4 regions of the uncultured Oceanicoccus sp. genome follow, and region 1 is predicted to be linked to each of the others. Evidence: predicted binding sites of a transcription regulator. Region 1 holds the regulator's gene; each other region holds the start of a gene.

What was found. Region 1 encodes sigma-54, which starts transcription at its own class of promoters, with help from an activator protein. Its sites were predicted from a motif close to TGGCACANNNNTTGCNNT; they were not measured.
Region 2: the regulator sigma-54 is predicted to act here: its motif matches at 3,507-3,524, upstream of fliD (flagellar filament capping protein FliD).
Region 3: the regulator sigma-54 is predicted to act here: its motif matches at 4,175-4,192, upstream of AACP44_RS07135 (flagellar basal body rod protein FlgF).
Region 4: the regulator sigma-54 is predicted to act here: its motif matches at 3,285-3,302, upstream of glnA (glutamate--ammonia ligase).

The regions. Positions count from the first base shown of each region.
Region 1 covers NZ_CAXAHB010000013.1:13,869-19,427, reverse strand. Annotated here, with positions in the region: gene AACP44_RS02680 (HPr family phosphocarrier protein) at 52-321, opposite strand; gene rapZ (RNase adapter RapZ) at 391-1,260, opposite strand; gene ptsN (PTS IIA-like nitrogen regulatory protein PtsN) at 1,311-1,760, opposite strand; gene raiA (ribosome-associated translation inhibitor RaiA) at 1,867-2,157, opposite strand; gene AACP44_RS02660 (RNA polymerase factor sigma-54) at 2,297-3,799, opposite strand; gene lptB (LPS export ABC transporter ATP-binding protein) at 4,007-4,732, opposite strand; gene lptA (lipopolysaccharide transport periplasmic protein LptA) at 4,741-5,280, opposite strand; gene lptC (LPS export ABC transporter periplasmic protein LptC) at 5,270-5,559, opposite strand, start outside.
Region 2 covers NZ_CAXAHB010000059.1:790-6,348, reverse strand. Annotated here, with positions in the region: gene AACP44_RS07055 (sigma-54 dependent transcriptional regulator) at 1-510, opposite strand, end outside; gene fliS (flagellar export chaperone FliS) at 919-1,305, opposite strand; gene AACP44_RS07045 (flagellin) at 1,584-3,038, shown strand; gene AACP44_RS07040 (flagellar protein FlaG) at 3,080-3,418, shown strand; gene fliD (flagellar filament capping protein FliD) at 3,603-5,084, shown strand; gene AACP44_RS07030 (hypothetical protein) at 5,077-5,409, shown strand; partial or broken gene flgL (flagellar hook-associated protein FlgL) at 5,439-5,559, opposite strand, start outside.
Region 3 covers NZ_CAXAHB010000061.1:1,177-6,735, reverse strand. Annotated here, with positions in the region: gene flgJ (flagellar assembly peptidoglycan hydrolase FlgJ) at 1-565, opposite strand, end outside; gene AACP44_RS07150 (flagellar basal body P-ring protein FlgI) at 578-1,714, opposite strand; gene flgH (flagellar basal body L-ring protein FlgH) at 1,733-2,419, opposite strand; gene flgG (flagellar basal-body rod protein FlgG) at 2,459-3,244, opposite strand; gene AACP44_RS07135 (flagellar basal body rod protein FlgF) at 3,310-4,053, opposite strand; gene AACP44_RS07130 (flagellar hook protein FlgE) at 4,287-5,559, opposite strand, start outside.
Region 4 covers NZ_CAXAHB010000005.1:23,380-28,938, reverse strand. Annotated here, with positions in the region: gene AACP44_RS01290 (sodium-dependent transporter) at 1-1,028, opposite strand, end outside; gene AACP44_RS01285 (hypothetical protein) at 1,133-1,570, shown strand; gene thiI (tRNA uracil 4-sulfurtransferase ThiI) at 1,576-3,027, opposite strand; gene glnA (glutamate--ammonia ligase) at 3,409-4,815, shown strand; gene glnL (nitrogen regulation protein NR(II)) at 5,276-5,559, shown strand, end outside.

The DNA.
Region 1 (5,559 bases):
CAAGATATGAGGGTGAAATAGCTGGGAGTTAGTGTTTTTTTAGCGCTTTGCTTATTGGCCTTCATCAAAGCGGTTATGGATTAGTGTAGTCAGGGCCTCCGACGCCCTCTGCTCGTCGCTACCATCAAATTCCAATTCGAGTTCGGTGCCTTTGCTGGCGGCTAACATCATGACCGATATAATGCTTTTACCATCGACCAGCTTACCATTTCTGCCGACTTTGATATCACAGCCAAAGGCCGAGGCGGTGGTCACAAATTTGGAGGCAGCTCTAGCGTGTAGCCCGAGTTTATTGATAATGGTAATGGTGACTTTGATCATATTAATGCTGCTATTTGTTGCCGCTATTTATTGTCGATATTGGTCAGCGCCTACTCAGAATGCGGAGCTTTATTTGGTGCTAAGACGGTCCAGTTCCCGATGGCGAATTTGGACATTGCTATAGTGCTGTTGAAAATAATTACCCAATCGCTCGGCCATATATACTGAGCGATGTTGCCCGCCGGTGCAACCGATACCAACGGTGATATAGCTGCGATTATTATGTTCAAACAGTGGCAGCCATTTCACTAGATAGTCTTTAATATCGGTAAGCATGTCATTGACTTCATCCTGTTCATCCAAGAACTCTATCACCGGCTGGTTTTGACCGGTAAGTGCGCGCAGTGATGGATCCCAGTGCGGGTTGGGTAGGATGCGAATATCATAGACAATATCGGCATCGACAGGGATGCCTTGTTTAAAACCAAAGGATTGGAACAAAATGGAAATCCCCGCGCTATCTTTTTCAACCAGTCTCGATTTAATCAGGGTGCGAAGTTCATGCAGGCTCATGCTACTGGTATCAATCGTCAACGTGGCGATATCGGCAATGGGTTCTAACAGTTTACGTTCATTGATAATTGCTTCTGTCAACGCGGTGTGTTTATTGCTCAGAGGGTGGCGACGGCGCGTCTCACTAAAACGGATAATCAGTTTTTCACTGTCGGCATCCAAGAATAAGATATCAATATCAAGGTCGGCGGGTTTGTTTTGAACTAGATCGACCAGATTCGATAAATCTTGGCTGGCATTGCGGGCATCAATACAAATAGCTACTTTATTGTGCTCAAGGGCGCGGCTATTTTGTAAATGGCCTACTGTTTGTGGAATTAATGCCACTGGTAAATTATCAATGCAGTAATAGCTCTCATCTTCCAACAGATTGAGAGCGGTGCTTTTGCCGGAGCCGGAGCGTCCGCTGATAATCACAAGTTTCATTGATCTGACTCTTAACTATTTAAATGGTGTGCTTACCCGTTCTGGTACGGTTAATTGCCAGCGGCTAAGCGGTAAAGACTTTCGCTACTGTTCGCGCCGCGCAATTGTTGGCAGAACGCGGGGTCGCTAAATAGCTCAGCCAAAGTTGCCAGCACATTTAAGTGTTCATCATGTGCTTGCTCCGGCACTAGCAAAACAAATAGTAAGTCAACCGGTTGGTTATCTATGGCATCATAATCCACCGCTTCGTTCAGCTTGATTAGTGTACCAATAATCTGTTGGCATTGGGTGATGCGGCAATGGGGGATGGCAATGCCATTGCCTAAACCGGTGCTGCCCAGTTTTTCCCGAGCGATCAAGCTTTCAAATAGTTGGGTGGGATTAAATTCCGACAGGTCCTGACAAATAAATTGTGAAATATTTTCTAATACACGTTTTTTACTGCTGCCCAGTGCGCCGCAGAGGGTGCGGTCGGGGCTTAGGATGCTATCAAGTTTCATGGTAACGGTATGGACCTTTTATTCTGTATAATTGTTATGTAACAGCAAAAGAGTATAGTGCGGTCTCTTTAGTAACGAGTACCAATGTCTCACGGGTACCAGTGCCTTAGTTATGGCTGGTGTTTTTTTCTTTGTGTTTGATTAATTGCCTGTCCAGCTTATCGGTAAGTTGGTCAATGGCGGAGTACATATCATCAGACTCACAGGCGGCAAATAAATTGGCGCCGGCAACAGACACCGTAGCTTCTGCCTTTTGTATCAGCTTTTCTACGGTTAGGGTAGCATCGATTTTTGTAATGTTGCCGAAATGTCGCTGCAGCTTGGAGAGTTTGGTGTTGACATAGTCCCGTAGTGCGGGGGTGACTTCTACATGGTGCCCACTAATATTGATTTGCATAAGTAGTTCCTTTCGGTTGTACTAATTAAGGCGGTTGTACTAATTAAGGTACTCCTTTGAGTACCGATCTGTCGAGTATAAACATCAACTTGCGAACAGATTGTTATTGAATTGATCGCAAGTGCAACAATCACTGAAGCTAAACTAACTGTTTTCGCTCATTCGAGGGCGGTATCATCAGTGATTCACGGTATTTGGCGATAGTACGTCTGGCTACTTTAATGCCTTGATTACCCAGCTCTACGGTAATTTTGCTGTCGCTTAATGGCTTTTTCGGGTTTTCTGTTGCAATTAACTTTTTGATCATGGCGCGAATCGCGGTTGAAGAGCATTCGCCGCCAGAGTCAGTGCTGACATGGCTAGAAAAGAAATACTTGAGCTCGAAGATCCCTCTGGGTGTATGCATATATTTCTGTGTGGTCACTCTCGAGATGGTGGACTCATGCATTTCAACGGCTTCTGCAATATCGTGTAATACCAGCGGTTTCATCGCCTCTTCACCGTACTCTAAAAAACCGCGCTGGTGTTCTACAATTTTGGTGGCGACTTTCATCAATGTTTCGTTGCGACTTTGTAGGCTTTTTAAAAACCAGCGAGCTTCTTGTAGGTTGTCACGCAGAAAATTATTGTCATCGCTATTGTCGGCGCGCTTTACCAGCGAAGCGTAGTCGCTGTTAATTCTTAGTTTGGGGGCAATATCCGGATTAAGCTCAACCACCCAGCGATCTTTGATATTTTTCACATAGACATCAGGGACGATATATTCTGTGGTATTCGGGGTAATCATTTCACCGGGGTTGGGGTTCAGGCTTTGGATTAAATTGAGTACTTCGCGCAGTTCAGGTTCTTTGAGTCTGGAGCGGCGTAACAGTTGCGCATAATCGCGGTTGCCTAGCAAAGACAGATGGCGATCGATTATATCCTTGGCTTGTTTGAGCCAAGGGGTATCAGCGGCGAGTTGATTCAGTTGAATCACTAGGCACTCTTGTAAATCCAGCGCAGCCACCCCGGGTGGATCAAATTGTTGGATGCCATGTAACACGGCAACCACTTCGTCAAGCTCGATATCGGGGTTGTATTGGTTAAAGCTGGTGTGAAGTTGCTCTGGAGATTGGGTCAAGCGGCCATTGTCATCGACGGCGTCAATAATGGCCATACCAATACTGCGATCCACATCGGACATACGGGTAAGATTAAGTTGCCATAGCAAGTGATCTTGGAGTGATTCGGTCGTGCTATTGCGCGAATCAAAGTCAAAATCTTCGTTGCTTGAGGAGGCTTGTGACGAACTGGAAGTGGATGGGGTGCTGGATTGGTAGACGTCGTCCCACTGGGTATCGACGGGAAGGTCTTCGGGGATATTTTCCTGCCATTCGCTATCGGCGCTAGGTCCTTCAACTTCAATGTTTTCGGTTTTGGTTGCTACGTTATCGCTAAAATTGACTTCTTCGGTTTTGACGTTTTCCTGATTATGCTCGGCTTCCTGCTCTTCGTTAACGTCAAGCATGGGGTTGCTTTCCAGTGCTTGCTGAATCTCTTGTTGCAGGTCGAGAGTGGATAATTGCAGTAGTTTAATCGCCTGTTGGAGCTGAGGCGTCATCGTCAGCTGCTGGCCGATTTTAAGCTGTAGCGATTGTTTCATAGATTGTCGGAGTACCCATACTGCATATCTCTGCCGAACTGTTTGTTAGGATGCGCTGCCGGTTTGGGATATGGGTTGCTTAGTGTCTTACGCCGTTGAAAAATATCAAATAATGGGATCTATTGATTGTTATGCACGGGGTTAGTGTAACGGTGGATTTTGCTCCTAGCAAGACTTATACCGATTTTGCGTAAAACTGCCATTTTCTTATAAGGCAAACTGGTGTCCAAGGTAAATATCACGCACCTTTTGGTTATTTAGCACCGTTTGCGCAGTTCCTTCAGAGATAATATGACCTTCCCCTACGATATAGGCCTTCTCGCAAATATCCAGTGTCTCGCGGACATTGTGATCGGTAATCAGTACGCCAATCCCCAGCGTCTTTAAATGGTTAATAATTTGTTTGATATCGCCGACTGAGATGGGGTCAACCCCTGCGAAGGGCTCATCCAGCAAAATAAACGAGGGTTCTGTAGCCAGCGCGCGAGCAATTTCCACTCGGCGGCGTTCGCCCCCTGATAGCGCCATACCTAGACTATCGCGGATATGAGTAATATGAAATTCTTGTAGCAAGTTCTCCAATTTTTCGTCACGTTGTTGCTTGTTAAGGTCACTGCGGGTCTCAAGAATGGCGGAAATATTATCAGCGACTGTGAGTTTGCGAAATATCGAGGCTTCTTGAGGTAAGTAACCAATGCCTCGGCGGGCTCGGCCATGCATTGACAGGCCAGTCAGGTCAGTACCATTAAGTTGAATATTGCCCCGGTCTGCGGTGACGATGCCAGCAATCATATAAAAACAGGTGGTTTTGCCCGCACCATTAGGCCCCAGTAGCCCTACGACTTGGCCGCTGTGAACTTCTAGAGAAACATCTTTCACTACTGGGCGAGATTTATAGGCTTTGGCCAGATGATTGGCGGTCAGTACTGACATGGTTTTCCTTATTGCGTGTTTGAATCGCTATGGTCGATTTTGTCGCTAGCTTCAGGTATCAGCACCATCTTAACCCGACTCGATTTCTCTTTACCGCTGCTGGCTTTCACCTGCTCAGTGGCAATATTGTATTCGATCTTTTTACCGCTGACGGTGGTGTCGTTTTGTTGAATAGATGCATTATCACTCAAAATAACGATATCCTGATTGAGTTGATAATCTAACCGGTTGGCATTGGCTTTGATCGGCGCCTTGTTGGGATCAGATTGTTGCTCAAACTGAGCGGGTTTACCCAAGGCCCTAATCGAGGTTACTTTGCTATCTTTACTATGCACAATAATATGATCGCCGGAGATTTTAACTGAGCCCTGTGTCATCAGTACATTGCCGAAGTATTCGGTTTTTTCACCATTTTTAAGCGCTTTTTGGCTAGCTCGATCAGATTCAATATTAATTGGCAGTTGACTGTCTTCTGGCAGAGCTATTGCGTGTTGGCCAAGCATGACCAACGAGAATAAGCTCAAGTTAATAAATAATTTATTCAGCATTGTCTGGTGCCATCGTTGGCTCATATTGGCCTCTGACTTGATCGAGTAAAGTAATATGCTTGGTGTTTAAATCAGCTTCCATACCAATGGCCTGAGTAACACTGTTAGGGTTTTGCAGAGTTACGGTTTGTTCAGTGTTTGCACGCTTCTTATCAGGATAGATAAACAACTGGGGTGTTTTTAACGAGGATTGCTTGCTCTGATTAATCATCGTTACCCGATGTTGCAGGTCGATTTTATGACCGCGGTTATAAACAGTGCCAGAGAGCGCTTTGATTT
Region 2 (5,559 bases), on a different contig from region 1:
ATCTTTATCTGCCACCTGCGCCATCATTTCACGCACCTTCTGGATTTCACGGCTGGTGCCTACCAGGCTGCGAAATAACTGTACATCCCGCTGTTGAACACGGCCAGCATTGATATCGTACTGTTCCCTGTAAACCTGAGCGCGGTGCAGAGAATCGATAAATTTGTTATAGCTGGGCGGGAATTCCAACTGCGCAATCACCTTGTGCTGCAAATCGATATCCTCGACTTGATCCAGCTGATGCTCTCCCATCAGGATAATCGGGCAGGAACGATCCCACTGCTGTGTTTCTTGCAAACGTTGTTCAAGCGGGGAACCGCCGTTTTCACCAAAAACCAAGGCTTTGATCTGACGGGTGTTTTCCTTGGCCGCATCGCTGTTGGATACTTCTGCCCACTGCTGGCAGGAAAATGTCAGCGGGTTTTCACCTAAAAAATCTAAAATTACCTGCGCATCATGCCGACGCTGGTCATTATCGTCGATAACGATAATATTGTTGTCTTCCCACATGGATTGAAACTCTTGATATCTAACTATCTATCTATGCCAAAAAAGGGATATTTAGTTAAAGTTATTGTTAAAATTGTCAGCTTTTTGACTAAGCACTACTTTAACACGTAAAACGACCTAAATGCGCCAATTATTTTTGACAGGTCAAATTTATGGCGCATAAATTAAGATCTACAGGCTTAAATTGTTAGATTATTTGGCACTTAAGTAGCTAAAATTTCATCTCAACCGATGGCAGTTACCTCTCAATTACCATTTGTTGCAGATTTAAAGCCACTCGGTACGATTGGCATAACCTAGGCTCGCCTGCGGCAATCCGCCCATTGGCTATTGCAGCAGCCCATAACCAAGAATGGCCGGAAAACCGGCCATTGGAACACTGACTCATCAGTTGATCGCGTCTAAGCCTTAAGCAACGTCTTCTGCGATACCATCCCAGCCAGCCTTGATCGTACTCATCAAGGTCATCACTTCATCAACAATCTCTTCACTGCTACCGATATTGGCCGCCAATAAACGGCGCTGTATATAGTCATAAAGATCATCAAGGTTAGCGGCTAGCTCGCCATCGACTTCTTTATTCAAACTATCACGCAAACCGCCAACGATGGTAATTGCCTTGCCAATAGCCTCACCCCTATCGTTGACTGCGCTGCGCTGAATAGCGCCTTTGGCTTGAGCCAAACGCTGTAACACCCCTTCCATTAACATCTGTATCAAGCGATGCGGGGAGGCATCTTCAATACCTGAGTGAGTACTCACCTGCTGATACTGGGCTGAAGCTTTATTGAGCATAAGCGGTAATCCTGTGGTTAATAATGGCGGCCTGAAATATCTCTACTGCTGCTAACTATCGGACGACCATCCAATTACTTTAGCTAAATTTGAATCCTGCTTAGCTTTCCAACCACCGGCAAATAACTGATTATCAATTATTTTCCCTATGCAAAAGGACTTCAAACCAATTCTCTAGGCAGGATATATTTGATAATTACAAGTTTTGAATAAAAAGGTTAAAGATAACTAAAAGTGCGCCGATAGTCTCTCTGAGGACAATTAAAGGAAAACTGACCATGCCACAGATTATTAATACCAATATTGCATCTCTAAATGCTCAGCGCAATCTGGAGATATCGCAAGGGGCCATACAGACCTCGCTAGAACGTCTGTCTACAGGCCTTCGAATCAACACTGCCAAGGACGATGTGGCGGGGTTTGCCATGGTCGATCGATTCACCTCACAAATCCGAGGTCTGAATCAGGCCGCTCGCAACGCCAATGACGGTATCTCGGTATTGCAAGTGGCTGAGGGTGCGATGGGAGAGAGCATCAACATCCTGCAGCGTCTGCGGGAGCTGGCGATCCAAGCTACCAATGGTACTTATACCGTTGCCGATAGAGATAATTTCAACAAAGAGGTTGCTCAACTGCAACAAGAACTTACTCGAATTGCCGATACCACTCAATTCGGCACACAGAGACTGTTAGACGGCTCATTTGGTCAGCAAAGCCTGCAGATCGGTGCGAACGCTGAAGAAACTATTGATATTAATTTAGGTTCAGGTTTTGCTGCTGAGGATAATTCAGGTGGTTTTGCCGTTACTGCTGAAAAGCTAGAGGGCTTTTCAGACAAATCCAGAACAACTAGTTTTACAGCGAACCCAGGTGATTCAATCACCCTGTCTGCTATTGGTGGTAGCTCTAAAACGATCAGCTTAACTGATGGTATTAGCGCCAGAGATCTGGCCACAGCCTATAATGGACTGGCCGAACTCTCTGGCGTTAAGGCGACTACGGAAATAAATATTGGCAATTTCCCAACCTCAGCCGGGGATGTTATTAGTATCATGGTGGGTAAAATTACCTTTAGTGCCACTGCGTCAAGTGGCAACTCGTCAGCTGATATAGCCACAAAGTTGCTAACAGATCTTGAGCAAAAAGGTGGTCCTCCCACCGGTGTGACCATCACTGCCGATGGTAGTGGTGGTCTTGATATCATTGATACGGACGGTGACAATCTGGCATATGAACTGGACCTCACTAGCAGTAGCAAGATAACTATAAACGACGTTGAATTTGGAGGTGGAGGTGATTTTGAAATTACTCTAATCCATACAGGTAGTTTGGATTTCACCAATGCAGTTAGCACTCGAGACATTGAGCTAGAATTTGCTGGCATTGTTAGCGGTGGCGCTATTACTTTAGGTGACCCGTTAAGCGTCGCTTCTATCGATTTATCTACGGCAGAAGGCGCCCAGCAGGCCATAGGTATAACCGATGCCGCGATCACCACCATCAATAATAGCCGGGCCGACATAGCTGCGATACAAAACCGGCTTGAATCAACCATTTCGAACTTAAGCAATATTTCCGAGAATATCTCTGCAGCACGCTCCCAGATACAGGATGCTGATTTTGCCGAAGAAACAGCCAACTTGACCCGTAACCAGATTCTACAGCAAGCAGGTATTTCGATACTGTCACAGGCTAATGCGCTTCCGCAGCAAATTCTGGCTTTATTGCAGTAGCATTAGCAATCAGTAGCCCACGGATGCAAAGGTAAATAACTATGCTTAACAACATTGTTGATAGTCTGCAGGCGACGATAACCGCCCAAACTGCCAAGCCAATGCCATCTACCTCAGCTGAATTGGCACAAGCTGAACAGACTGAAGTCGTTGACCCGCAGCAACTGCAAGAAACTGCCAGCAAACTGACTGACTATTTTCACAACTTACAACGAACGCTATCTTTTAGTGTTTCAGATGAAACTGGGGCTATCGTCATTCAAGTTTACGATTCTGAAACGGAAGAGTTAATTCGAGAAATACCAACGGAGGAAAGCATTAAACTGGCAGCCTTTATGGAGCAACATAACACCAGCCTATTTCTAGACGAGCAAGCTTAAGTCACATAAAGAGGGCTGACATCAACCGGCCATCTGATTGACCCCCTTCAAACCATACTGGCAAGAAAAGCACCACAAGCCAATCTTATGGCACGATATATGCTCAATTTCATTTAAATCTTATCCACGTCAAACTTTCGGCTAAGAGTTGGCAGCGATATCTATTGAGAACGAGTAAATAATCATGGCCTCTATTACTTCATTGGGTGTTGGTTCAGGTTTAGATTTGGACAATCTGATTAGCAACATTCTTAGCGCTGAACGAGCACCAGCAGAAAACCGGCTTAACCTCCAAGAAACTGAGACTCAAGCCAGTATTTCAGCTTACGGTAGTTTAAAAAGCACTCTGGCCAACTTTCAACGCTCGCTGGACAATCTGGCTGATGCTGATTTTTTCTCCAGCCGAAAAACAACTGTCAGTGATCCGGAATCTTTCACCGCGATGGCAGATTCCAATGCTGAATCTGGCAGCTACAATATCCAAGTAATGGCATTAGCTAAGGCCAGCAAATTAGTCAGTACAGCTAATTATGATAATCCGAACGCCACTGTGGGTGAAGGCATACTCACTATAGGGTTGGTTGGTGGCAATAGCTTTGACGTTACTGTAGCTGCTGACGACAGCCTGGCTGACCTTGTCGATGCCATCAATAACGCCGCAAGCAATGTCGGCATTACCGCTAGCTTGTTAACTATTGATCTCGATACCAGTAATAACAACACCAATACTGAAATTGTATTGACATCTGATAACACTGGTGAAGCCAATCAAATCACCATCAGTGTGGTTGATACCGGTGATGGTGACAATATCAATGACAACGGTTTATCACAATTTCACTTTGCCGACAGTGGCCTCAATGCGACTGGCAACCAACTGACTAATGAAAGCACCGCCCAAGATGCACATATCACGGTTGATGGTTTTAATACCTATAGCTCAAGCAATGTATTTGATAGCGTAATCGATGGCGTAACAATAACTGCCGTCAGCGCTGATAATGACCCGCTAAACCCCTCCACGGCGAGACTTGATATAGCTGCTGATAACACAGCAGTAAAATCTGCAATAACCACCTTTGCGGCAAGCTATAACGAGCTGATGATGGTGATAAACGAACTGACCGACTACGACACTGAAACTGGGGACCGCGCGATCCTTGGCTCGGATTCAAGCGCACGTCTTATCGAACAACAGCTGCGCCGCATTATGACCAGCACTATCGAAGGCGCACCTGAAGATTTTAATCACCTGTCTTATCTTGGTTTTTCAACAAACCGAGATGGCACCATTAGCTTGACCGAGGAATCAACCAATAGCTACACGGCCAACCTCAACGATGCTCTATCTGCAAACTTTGATAAGTTTGGTAGCTTATTTTCTGGTGAGAATGGCGTAGCAACACAGCTGAATGCGTTGCTAGATTCTTTTTTACAGTCCGGCGGTACAATTGCTACCAGAGAAGCAACCCTGAAAGAAGAATTGAATGTTATTGAGCAGCAACGGCTTGATCTTGAGTTTCGACTGGAAAAAATCGAAGCACGCTATCGCTCCCAGTTTGCAGCTTTGGATCTTCTTGTCGGTCAACTTAACCAAACCGGCAATTTTCTCAGCGAACAACTCAAAGCCTCCGCCGGCATTATCAGCAGTATTGACAATGATTGAACCAATAGACCAAACCGATATCGGCGTTAGCTGGTATAAAATTCTGCAATTAACTGAGCAGTTCAAGCAGCTGACTGATGAGGGCTTATGGCCGGAAGCCTCTGCATTAGCGGTATTAAGGCATAAAACCATTACCCAACATTTTCAGCACTATCCGGTGGGACCAGCAACGGCTGAATTTTACGTTCAGCACTTAAATAATTTTATGCACCAAGAAGAGCTATTAAAACAACAGGCGATCAAGGCTAGAAAAATGGCTATGAAAGAAGGCATGATTATCAATACCAATAAAAAAGCGATTAATGCCTATAATACCCAAGCCTGATATCAACCCATCCATTATCAATCTTTCCGCTAGCGCAAGAAGTTAAACAACGATAGATTGCTAATCTTGGCAAAGCTTTGCTGTGCAGCTTGCAGGGTAAAGCTTTGCAGACTCAAGCGACTTAAGGCCTCGGTATAATCTAAGTCACGT
Region 3 (5,559 bases), on a different contig from region 1:
CTTCGGGTTCAACACCTAGTTTCTCAGCCGCTTGCTTGGCCATGGTGTAAATCTTTTGAATAAATGTTTCACGGCTACCATCAAACTCCATCGCCATTGGCTTAGTCGACAAGTCTTTATTGGCTTTGCTGGCAGTCACTGTTGCCGCTTGCATACCGGCGATAAATTCGCTGTGATTATTAGGTCTATCAAGATATTGCTGAACACTAACGGTTTTAGTTGATGGTTGCTCATTGCCATAGCGCTGATTCAGCTGGCGAATCATAACGTCAGCAATGCCCATACCTCTACCTTGCGATAGTGATAAGGCCACTTGGTCATCAAACATATCCTGATACATATCGCCTTCTTGACTGGAAAGCATATTACCTTCAGCAAAAACACTATTAGCAGCACGCATGCTTTTCATCATCATTCGCACCATCATGGATTCAAATTGCTCGGCAATTTTCTCCAAAGCCTGAGCTTTATCCTTGCGACCCAATTGCGTAATGGCATTCAGGTTGGCCAAATCGGTATAAGAATCAGCGCCGACACTGGCATGGTTGCTAGTTGCATTTATCACAAATAATATCCGTTAGATAACAATCAGGTCAGCTTGCAAGGCACCGGCCTGCTTCAGCGCCTCTAAAATCGCCATTAAATCCGCTGGCGCGGCACCAATTTCATTAACCGCTCTAACCAATTCATCCAGCGTAGTAGTGGCTTCAAAAGCAAACATACGATTCGCTGTTTCAGCGACACTCACTGCCGTTTGCGGCACTATGACTGTGTCGCCACCGGCAAACGCATTGGGCTGACTCACTGCTGCAGTATTGGTAATGGTGACCGTTAAACCGCCATGAGTAACCGCACCTGCTCGCACCCGAACATGTTCACCCACTACGATGGTGCCGGTACGTGAATTGATCACCACTCTTGCTGGCGCTTTGCCTGGATCAACCTCTACGTTTTCCAGTAGCGACATAAATGAAACACGTTGGTTTGGATCTGTTGGTGCGGTGACATGAATTGAAGTTGCATCAGAAGCGTTCGCAATATTTGAACCAAGTAGCTCGTTAATACTTTCAGCAACGCGACGAGCAGTGGTGAAATCCGGGCGATTCAAATTAAAGGTCAAATGTGTACCCTGAGAAAAACTATTAGCAATGCTACGCTCAACTATTGCACCATTGGGAATACGACCAGCACTGGGAATATTAACGGTGATACTTGACCCGCCTTCACCTTCAGCACCCAAACCACCAACAATTAATTCGCCCTGTGCAATGGCATAAACCTGACCATCGGCGCCCTTTAGAGGCGACAACAGTAAACTGCCACCGCGCAAGCTTTTTGAATTACCAATAGATGAAACTGTGACATCAATATTTTGACCGGGCTTGGCAAAGGGAGGCAAAGTGGCATGGACTGTTACCGCTGCCACATTTTTTAGCTGAAAAGATTGGCCCTCAGGTATTTGAATACCTAACTGCTGCAACATTGAACGAAAAGACTGAGTAGTAAAAGGTGTCTGCCTAGTTTGGTCACCGGTACCATCCAGACCGACTACCAGACCATAACCGATTAATGGGTTATCACGCACACCAGCAATATCAGCAATATCTTTTAATCGCTCTGCCTGCACCGATAGCGTCGTTGTCGACAACAATACAATCGCTATCAGGCATTTCACCGCCAGATTTTTATGATTACGTAAATTAGATAACAACATAAGAACACTCAACATCCATTAAAACGGCCAGTATTGGCTATTAAAGAAACGGGAAGCCCAACCTTGCTTATTCGCATCAGCCAAGTCACCAGTACCGCTATAAGTAATTCTTGCATCAGCCAAACGTGTGGAAAGAATGGTGTTATCGGGCTGCACATCTTCAGGACGGATTAAACCGCGAATACGGATAAATTCTTCACCGCGGTTAAAGGTCATCCATTTCTCGCCTCGCACCACCATTAAACCGTTAGGCAGAATTTCTGAAACTGTAACGGCAATACTACCGCTCAGACTATTACTCTGATCGCTGGACGCTTCACCGATTAGCTCACGATTCTGATTGATTGCAGTCTGTAAGTTGTAATCACCCAGCGAAGGCACGACACCGAGCACCGTACCGGCATCCATCGAGATCGCATTTTCTTTACTAATTTCTGTATCAGCGGTTTTACTGGACTGAGTTCTTTCACTCAAAATAACCGCAATAATATCGCCTACGCGCATAGCGCGACGATCTTCAAATAAAGCTACTGAAAAATTCGGGCGATAAATGCCACCGCTGTTTGGCTTGGGGATTTCTGTTGCGGCTGGAATCACCGGCGCATAGGCAGGGTCATCCGGCAAAGGCTGCGGCCCAATGGCGCAGGCCGAAAGCAGTGCCACCAATACACCTAAAATACACTGTCGACTCATTAGCTTTATCATATGATACCTAACATGATGATCTTAATTGATTAGCTAGATCTAAAGATTCTGCGAAATATATTGCAGCATTTGATCGGCTGTCGAAATCACCTTTGAATTCATTTCATAGGTTCGCTGGGTGGTAATCATACTGACTAGCTCTTCTACCACATCCACATTAGAATTTTCTAAGGAACCCTGTTCAATACTACCCAAACCCTGATTACCGGGAGTGCCTGTATTAGGACTACCGCTGGCCGCTGTTTCGGTAAATAGATTGGAACCAATGGCCTGCAATCCGGTAGGGTTTACAAAGTTAGTGACGGTTAAAGTTCCTAATATCTGCGGGTCTGGTTGACCGGCAATAGTGGCCTGAACAATACCATCGGAACTAATGGACACAGTTTGTGCATCATCGGGTACGGTAATACCTGGCTGAAGTTCCAAACCGCCTGCCGTCACCATGGCGCCATCGGCATTGATCTGGAACTGACCATTACGGGTATAGGCTGCACTGCCGTCTGGAAGTAAAATTTCAAAAAAGCCGCGACCAATGATCGCCAAATCCAAAGGCTTATCAGTAATTTGCATACTGCCGGCAGAAAACTCTTTTTGCGTACCGACAACACGAACACCGGTACCGACCTGTAAACCAGAGGGCAACTGCGTATCTTGCGAAGACTGTGCACCGGGCTGACGACGGATTTGATACAGCAAATCTTCAAACACCACATCGTCCCGCTTAAAGCCGACTGTTGCCGCATTGGCCAGATTATTGGATATGGTGGCCAGACGAGTATCCTGCGCACTTAAGCCTGTTTTACTAATCCACAATGACTGATTCATATATAACCTCTTATAAAGCTTTAAACTTCGCTACTAGCAGTTGCAATACAGCTAGCCAATAAACACTATTGGGTGCGCAACACCTGCGATGCTGCGCTAGAATTTTCTTCGATGACTTTCATCATTTTGACGTTAACTTCGAATTGCCTAGCCAGAGCCATAATGCTGGTTAACTCATCGACTGCATTGACGTTGCTGGTTTCCAGAAAACCGGAACGCAATCGAATACTGGCGTCAGGCAATTGTTTTTCACCATCACGATGACGAATCAAACCATCATTGCCTTTCACCAAATCAACACTATCAGGCTTAACCAGTTTGATCCGGTCGATGGTGGCCAATACATCGGTAGTCTGGCCAGCAGGTCGAATGGAAATGGTGCCATCAGCGCCCAGGCTTACTTTGTCCGCCGGCGGGAGTGCGATGGGACCGGCATTACCCAACACCGGCAGGTTATTGCCGGTTAATAACTGGCCGGTAGGATCAAGTTTTAATGAACCGGCGCGGGTAAAAGCCTCACTGCCATCGGGGGCCTGAATGGCAATCCAACCATCACCCTCTACCGCCATATCAAGATCACGACCGGTTTCATTAAGGGCGCCACGATTAAAATCTGTACCGGGATTTTCGGCACGGGAGTAAGCACGGGTGCTAAGACCTTCGCCGTAATAAACACCCAATGATCTGGCCTGAGCAAAATCCGCCTGAAATCCAGTGGTGTTGGCATTAGCGAGATTATTTGCATGTATAGCCTGCGCCGCCATAATATTCTGACCGCTTGCCATGGCTATATATACCGCCTTATCCATATTGTTCTCCGCTTTGATAATGATTGCCGCCTGGCAATATCAGGTGGAACTTGTTTGCCGCTTTTGGCGTGAAAACACTGTATTTAAAGGTTTTCGTTAGCATTTTTATGTTATTAGGTAAATTGCAAAATGAATGCCAAGTTTGCTCTAAAGGTAAAAGCCCGAAACAAAAAAGCCGCGAAGAAAATCGCGGCTTTAGGGTAATACTGAGCAAACTAACTAGCGGGTATTAGCTATCGCATATTAATAATGGTCTGGGCCACGGCATCAGCTGTTTCGATAGTTTTTGCATTGGCCTGAAAGTTACGCTGGGCAACAATTAGGCGGACTAATTCTGCCGATAGATCCACATTGGATTCCTCCAGAGCACCTGACTGTATTGCACCTAAATTGCGGGCTAGCGGAACGCCCACTTGAGCGTTACCAGATTCAAGCGACTGCACCCATGAAGATTCACCCTGCGGAATCAGGCCCTGCTCATTGGCAAAAGATGCCATCGCTACTTGGCCCAATAGCGATTCTTCGCCGTTGGTATAACGGGCAAAGACTTCACCGGCGTTATTAATTTCCAAACCATTTAATTGGCCGGCGGCAGAACCATTCTGGTCAACCTTAGTCACTGCAAAGGCACTGCCAAACTGGGTAGACCGGCTTATATCAATAATAAAATCAGAAACCGTTGCCGTAGAACCATCAGTTGAGGATCGATTGGCACTATCAGGGTTCCAGTTATTAATATTTAACTGCAATGGATCTGTACTTTGCAAAGTACCATCTGTACCAAAAGTTAATTCAAAGTATGATTTTCCATCGCCAAATATAGCGGTGTAGTCAGCCAATATACTAGCGGAACTACCAGCAGCCGTCGCCGTTAATGCATCAACATTATTAAGTTCAACCAAAATAGCTTGCGCCTCGGAAACATTGGCCGCATCACCGGAATTACTGCCTAAGGCAATGGCTACATCGATGGAGTCAATAACGCCTTGATATTCCGTGCCCGAAGCTGGTGTCACCGCTGAAGTACTAGCTGTAACTAAGCTCGCTCTAGCTGTATTCAAAGCTGCCGTCAGTGCTGCTGCATTAGCAACTGAAAACGAATTTACAGCCGTAGTGGCGGCAGTTACTGCTTCCGTCACGTTATTGAGTGCAGCTTGTGCTTGGTTATTTGCATCTGTTGCTGCAGCTACTACCGCACTGATTTCTCCATCCGCCAATACATTTTGTAAAACACCGTTGGCATCCGGAATAAAGTTATACATATTCCAAACATTGTCTAGTGATGACGATTTTACAAAGTAGCTTGAAAGCACATGAGATTGACCCTGGCTATCAAACACGGTTAGAGAAGTTGAGCTATTAAAACTATCGGCATCTTGAGGATTAAAGGTAGTATTAACGGGACTGGCACTTCTTGCATCCAAATTAAATAATAAATCCACTTGCTGGGTCGCATTTGGTGGCAAATCGATAGCCTGAACGCGAAGGTCATCAGGCGTACCGCCG
Region 4 (5,559 bases), on a different contig from region 1:
TCACCGACAAGGCTGGAGACAGGTACTTCTGTAATCGATACCAACGAAGTTATGGCGGCAAAGAACACCAACATAAAAAATACCGAGGCAACGGCACTCGCCCCGACGTAACCAATAGACCCCTGCAAAGCCAGAAAGATTTTGGGCAAGAAAGTAAATATCAAACTCACCGAGGAATCACTAAGCTCGGCGGTATTGATATTAGGGTTAAACGAAAAGATGGCTGGCAGAATCAGCAAGCCGGCGAAAAAGGCTACCACGGTATCGGTTAAGGCGATAAATTTGGCCGAGCCGGCAATGGTTTCTCCACGGCTCATATAGGAGCCATAGGTAATCATAATGCCCATACCCAGCGACAGGGAAAAGAACGCCTGCGACAAGGCGCTGTTAACAACGCCGGCATTAATTTTACTGAAATCGGGAATCAGGTAATAGCTAAGGCCTGCAAAAGCGTTATCCAGTGTCAGCACAAAAATCACTAGGCCAATCAACATAACAAACAAGGCCGGCATCATAATTTTGGCGCTACGTTCAATGCCGTCTTTGACACCACCAACCAGAATCAAATTAACCAGCGCGGCAACGGCAAGAAAATAGATAAACACTTTATTACTGTTAATGAAGGTACCAAAATTATCAGGGTCTGCTAACTGTGCCAAATTGCCCGTTGCCGCCTCAAATAAATAGCCAAATAACCAGATAGTTATCACGGTATAAAACACAGCAATCATGTAAGGGGTAATCAATACTAGCCAGCCGGCTATAGACCACAACCCAGAGCCTTCAGAAAGCTTGTGATAGCTACCCAATGGATCTTTTTGCGAGCTTCGACCCACAGAAAGCTCGGCCATCATCACCGGCAGACAAACCAGCACGATAAATATCGCATAGATAAAAAGAAAAGCGCCGCCGCCATATTTAGCGGCCGCTACGGGAAATCCAACCAGATTACCAATCCCTACCGCTGAACCAGCAGCCGCTAAAATAAACCCCAACCGCGACCCAAACTGCTCTCTTGATGCAGACATATTCCTTACTCCCTTAAAATTATAGTGGGCTTAATACTAGCAGTTTTATTACAATATAAAAGTTATGACCACATCCTTTTTTAATAACCAACAGGCATCACCGCATGGGCAATCATCAGCTTCGCATTATCACATTATTTTTTTTAACACTGTGTATCGTACTTTATTTTTATACCGCCAAGCAGCAAGCGTACTATGACCACCAAGCCAGACCTGCCATCAATGATATATTGATGGATATCGGGCAGTGGCAAAAACAGCCTCTATTAGAGCATTTATCTTCAGCCGCTAGAAAAACAACGTCTGACCAACAGATCGAACAATTATTAATAAGATATCAACAGTTTGGCGCGCTGCAGTCTTTTGAGCCTCTGCAATTTTCGCGACTAGCCAGTGTATTTTCTTTGCTGGGGGACAGTAAGATCAACTATCAAACCAATGCCAAATTTGAACTGACCGAGGGGCATATCAATATAACGCTGGTCAACGAGAACGGCCATTATAAAATTTATAACTTATCGATTAACCCTGTCACACAGTAATCGCGTTAGGGCCGATAGACTTTGACATTGTTATAACCCTGCTCCACCAAATGCGAGGCATGCAGTTTACTCATAACACCTTTATCACAGTACAACAGATAGCTTTTTGATTTATCCAATTCCGCAAAACGGCTATGCAAATCATAGAAGGGAATTTTTTGAACAGTGACGTTGGCAATGGTTAAAGGCTTTCGCTCTTCTTCGGATGGATGACGCAGGTCGATAATCACACCATCTTGAATCGGAACGTTGAGCACTTCAACATCCTGCACCTCTAAGGCTTGTTCAGCGATATCATTAATATTGATATAAGCAGCGTCCTCTAATGCTTTATCTAATACCGCAAAATCAAATTTGCTTTCTTCATGTTCTATCTTAAACGGTTTAGCCCGCGTGGTTGGCTTGACTGAAATGACACCACAATATTCTGGCATAGCCGCAGCAAAGGCTTCGGTGCCTATTTGCCGAGAGGTGCGAATGATATCTTCTTTATCCATAGTGATTAGCGGTCTTAATACCAGCATATCAGTGGCGGCATCAATCACGGTTAAATTGGTCAGCGTTTGGCTTGAAACCTGCGCCACCGCCTCCCCCGTCACTAAAGCTTTAACACTTAATTTTTCAGCAACCTGCGCACCGGCCCGCAACATCATTCGTTTTAGAATGACGCCCATCTGCGAGTCATTCACATTTTTTAATATTTCTGCTACAACAGCTTCAAACGGTACGGAAATAAATTTTACTCTGGATGATGCGCCGTATTTCATCCACAAATAAACAGCGACTTCTTTGACACCAATCTCATGATCTCGACCGCCGAGATTGAAAAAACAAAAGTGCGTGCGCATACCGCGCTTCATGGTGAGGTAGGTTGAAACTGTAGAATCAAAACCACCGGAGATTAAGCTAATAACAGAATCCAGACTACCCAGAGGGTAACCACCCAAACCCTTATGACGCTGATTGACGATAAACAACTTGTCGTCACGCAACTCCAAGCGGACAGTAATATCGGGGTTATGCAAATCTACGCCACCGGTTTCACAATACTGGTTAAGTCCACCGCCAATATATTGTTCCAGCTGATGCGAATTAAAATCATGTTTACCCGTCCGCTTACAACGCACGACAAAACTTTGCCCTGCCAAACGATCGCCCCATAGTTGTTGGGTTTTTACAAACGCATCGTGCATATCAACATAGGGAAACTCTTTTACATCCAGAAAATGCGCGATGCCAGGGGTGCAGGACAGCACCTCAACCATTTGCAAGCGCAGGCTTTCATCGTTACTTTGCGAGCTGACAAGAATTTTGTCCCAATCACTCTGCACCGACACCGCAGGATCGAGTGGCTTGAGCAGAGTACGCAGATTGTTGCGCAGCGTTTTAACAAACTGCTTACGCACAGGCCGGCTCTTGATAGTGATCTCAGGAAAAAATTTAACAATAAATTGCATGGATGGATCTGGTCCCTAGGTTTACTTGGCCGGCATTATACGCATCTGTGTCTGTTCAGACAGCTATCGGAGAAAACATTGATAGGGAGTTTCTTGAAGCCCCATTATGGTTTAAACTGTGTCGCTTTCTTGTGCTGGTTGCACCAAAATAGAACACAATTATTAATAAGATCCAAAATGGTGCATATTCGACAACACCTTGTCGCTTGCCTGCACCAAAACGTTGCTATTTCAATAACTTAGCCACCCTGTGTAGCTGGCATATATATTGCTTTTCTATAAGCCACACGATAGATGGCGTTTGCTCATAAGAAGACAAAAGCCAGGAAACAGTTTTGTAGTTTTAAATTTAACAAGTAATTCACTATTGAGGAGTCGAGAATGTCAGAGAATACTCTGGGTATGATCAAAGAAAACGATGTGAAATGGGTAGATTTACGTTTCACCGATACTAAAGGTAAAGAGCAGCACGTCACTATTCCTGCCACTGAAATCGATGACGGTTTCTTTGAAGAAGGCAAAATGTTTGACGGCTCGTCTATCTCTGGCTGGAAAGGCATCAACGAATCAGACATGATTTTAATGCCTGACGACGCTACTGCCGTTATCGACCCCTTTGCTGACGACAACACATTAAACCTGCGTTGCGATATCGTTGAGCCTTCTACTATGCAAGGCTACAACCGTGATCCACGCTCTATTGCCGAGCGCGCTGAAGCCTACATGAAATCTACCGGCATTGCCGATAGCTGCATGTTTGGCCCAGAGCCAGAATTCTTCGTATTTGACGATGTTAAATGGCATGCCGAAATGAGCGGTGCCGGCTACGAAATCAATTCTGAAGAAGCGGCATGGTCTTCTAACAAATCTTTTGCCGATGGCAACACCGGCCATCGTCCCCGTGTTAAGGGTGGTTACTTCCCCGTTCCTCCGGTCGACTCGCTACATGATCTTCGTGGCGCCATGTGTAATGCCATGGAAGCGATGGGTCTTGATGTTGAAGTACATCACCACGAAGTGGGTACTGCCGGACAGTGTGAAATTGGTGTTGGCCCCAACTCAGCGGTACAAAAAGCCGATGAGATCCAAATCTTCAAATACTGTGTTCACAATGTTGCTCATGCCTACGGCAAAACAGCAACATTTATGCCTAAGCCTCTAGTGGGCGACAATGGCTCCGGTATGCACGTTCACCAGTCTTTGAGCCTGAATGGCGAAAACATCATGGCTGGCGATGTTTACGGCGGTCTTTCTGAAACGGCCCTGTTCTACATTGGCGGCATCATCAAGCACGCTCGCGCCATCAACGCTTTTGCTAACGCATCGACTAACTCATATAAGCGTCTGGTTCCTGGTTTTGAAGCACCGGTTATGCTGGCTTACTCAGCACGCAACCGCTCTGCCTCTATCCGTATTCCTTTCGTACCGAACCCTAAAGCACGTCGTATCGAAGTGCGTTTCGGCGATCCAACGGCTAACCCATACCTGATGTTTGCTTGTATGTTGATGGCTGGTCTTGACGGTATTAAGAACAAAATCCACCCTGGCGATGCTGCCGATAAGGATTTGTACGATCTACCTGCTGAAGAAGCCGCTGCAATCCCAACGGTTGCTTCTAGCTTGGAACAAGCGCTGGCTGCACTTGATGCCGACCGTGAGTTTTTGACTGCCGGTGGTGTTATGGATGACGACATGATCGATGCTTATATCGCGCTGAAATCTGAAGAAGTAGAGAAACTGAATATGACCACTCACCCTGTTGAGTTTGATATGTACTACTCCTGCTAGGTTGCACCACAACTAGCCAGCAGTAGTTTTCAGTTTAAAAAGCCCGCTTTATGCGGGCTTTTTTATTGCGTGCACCAACGACAGTTGAATAGCGATCAGGCCAATCATAGCAATAGCTCGACCGACCTCTGGAAGCCTGTCATCAGCCCTTTAACCAGCATTCAGCTCTACCCTGGCTTGAACAGGTGGTTGCTGTGATCTGGACCACTCAAAGCACCAACATTGAATACCGCACACAAATCGCCCACCTAAGTGCACCTTTTTGGTGCTTTTTCCTTTATAATCATCGATCAATAACTAGCCGAACACGCCCACAAATAGCGCGTGCGGCCAATAATCAGGCGCTTTTGGCAGTAATCAGCTGATAACACAAGATATGGTTTGGTTTTTGCATTTAGCCTTTTGTCTCTAATCTACGGTGCCCTATCTTGCGCCGATAACCGATGCCTATTGAGTTTCCATGGCCCCAGACAAGCTACATACCGAAATACTGGATAACCTCCAAACGGCGATTTTGCAGATCGATACCAGTCTGTCTGTGAGTTATATCAATACCGCAGCTCAAGCATTGTTAGACGTCAGCGGTAGCCGAGTTCTCGGACTGCCTATTAGCCAACTGTTTACCGAAGTCAATAATGATCAAGCCAACTTGCTAGATGCCATCGATAATATCAGCGCCTTTACCAAACGCGAGGCACATTTATTACTCTCTAACGGCCAAACCATCACCGTCGATTGCGCGGT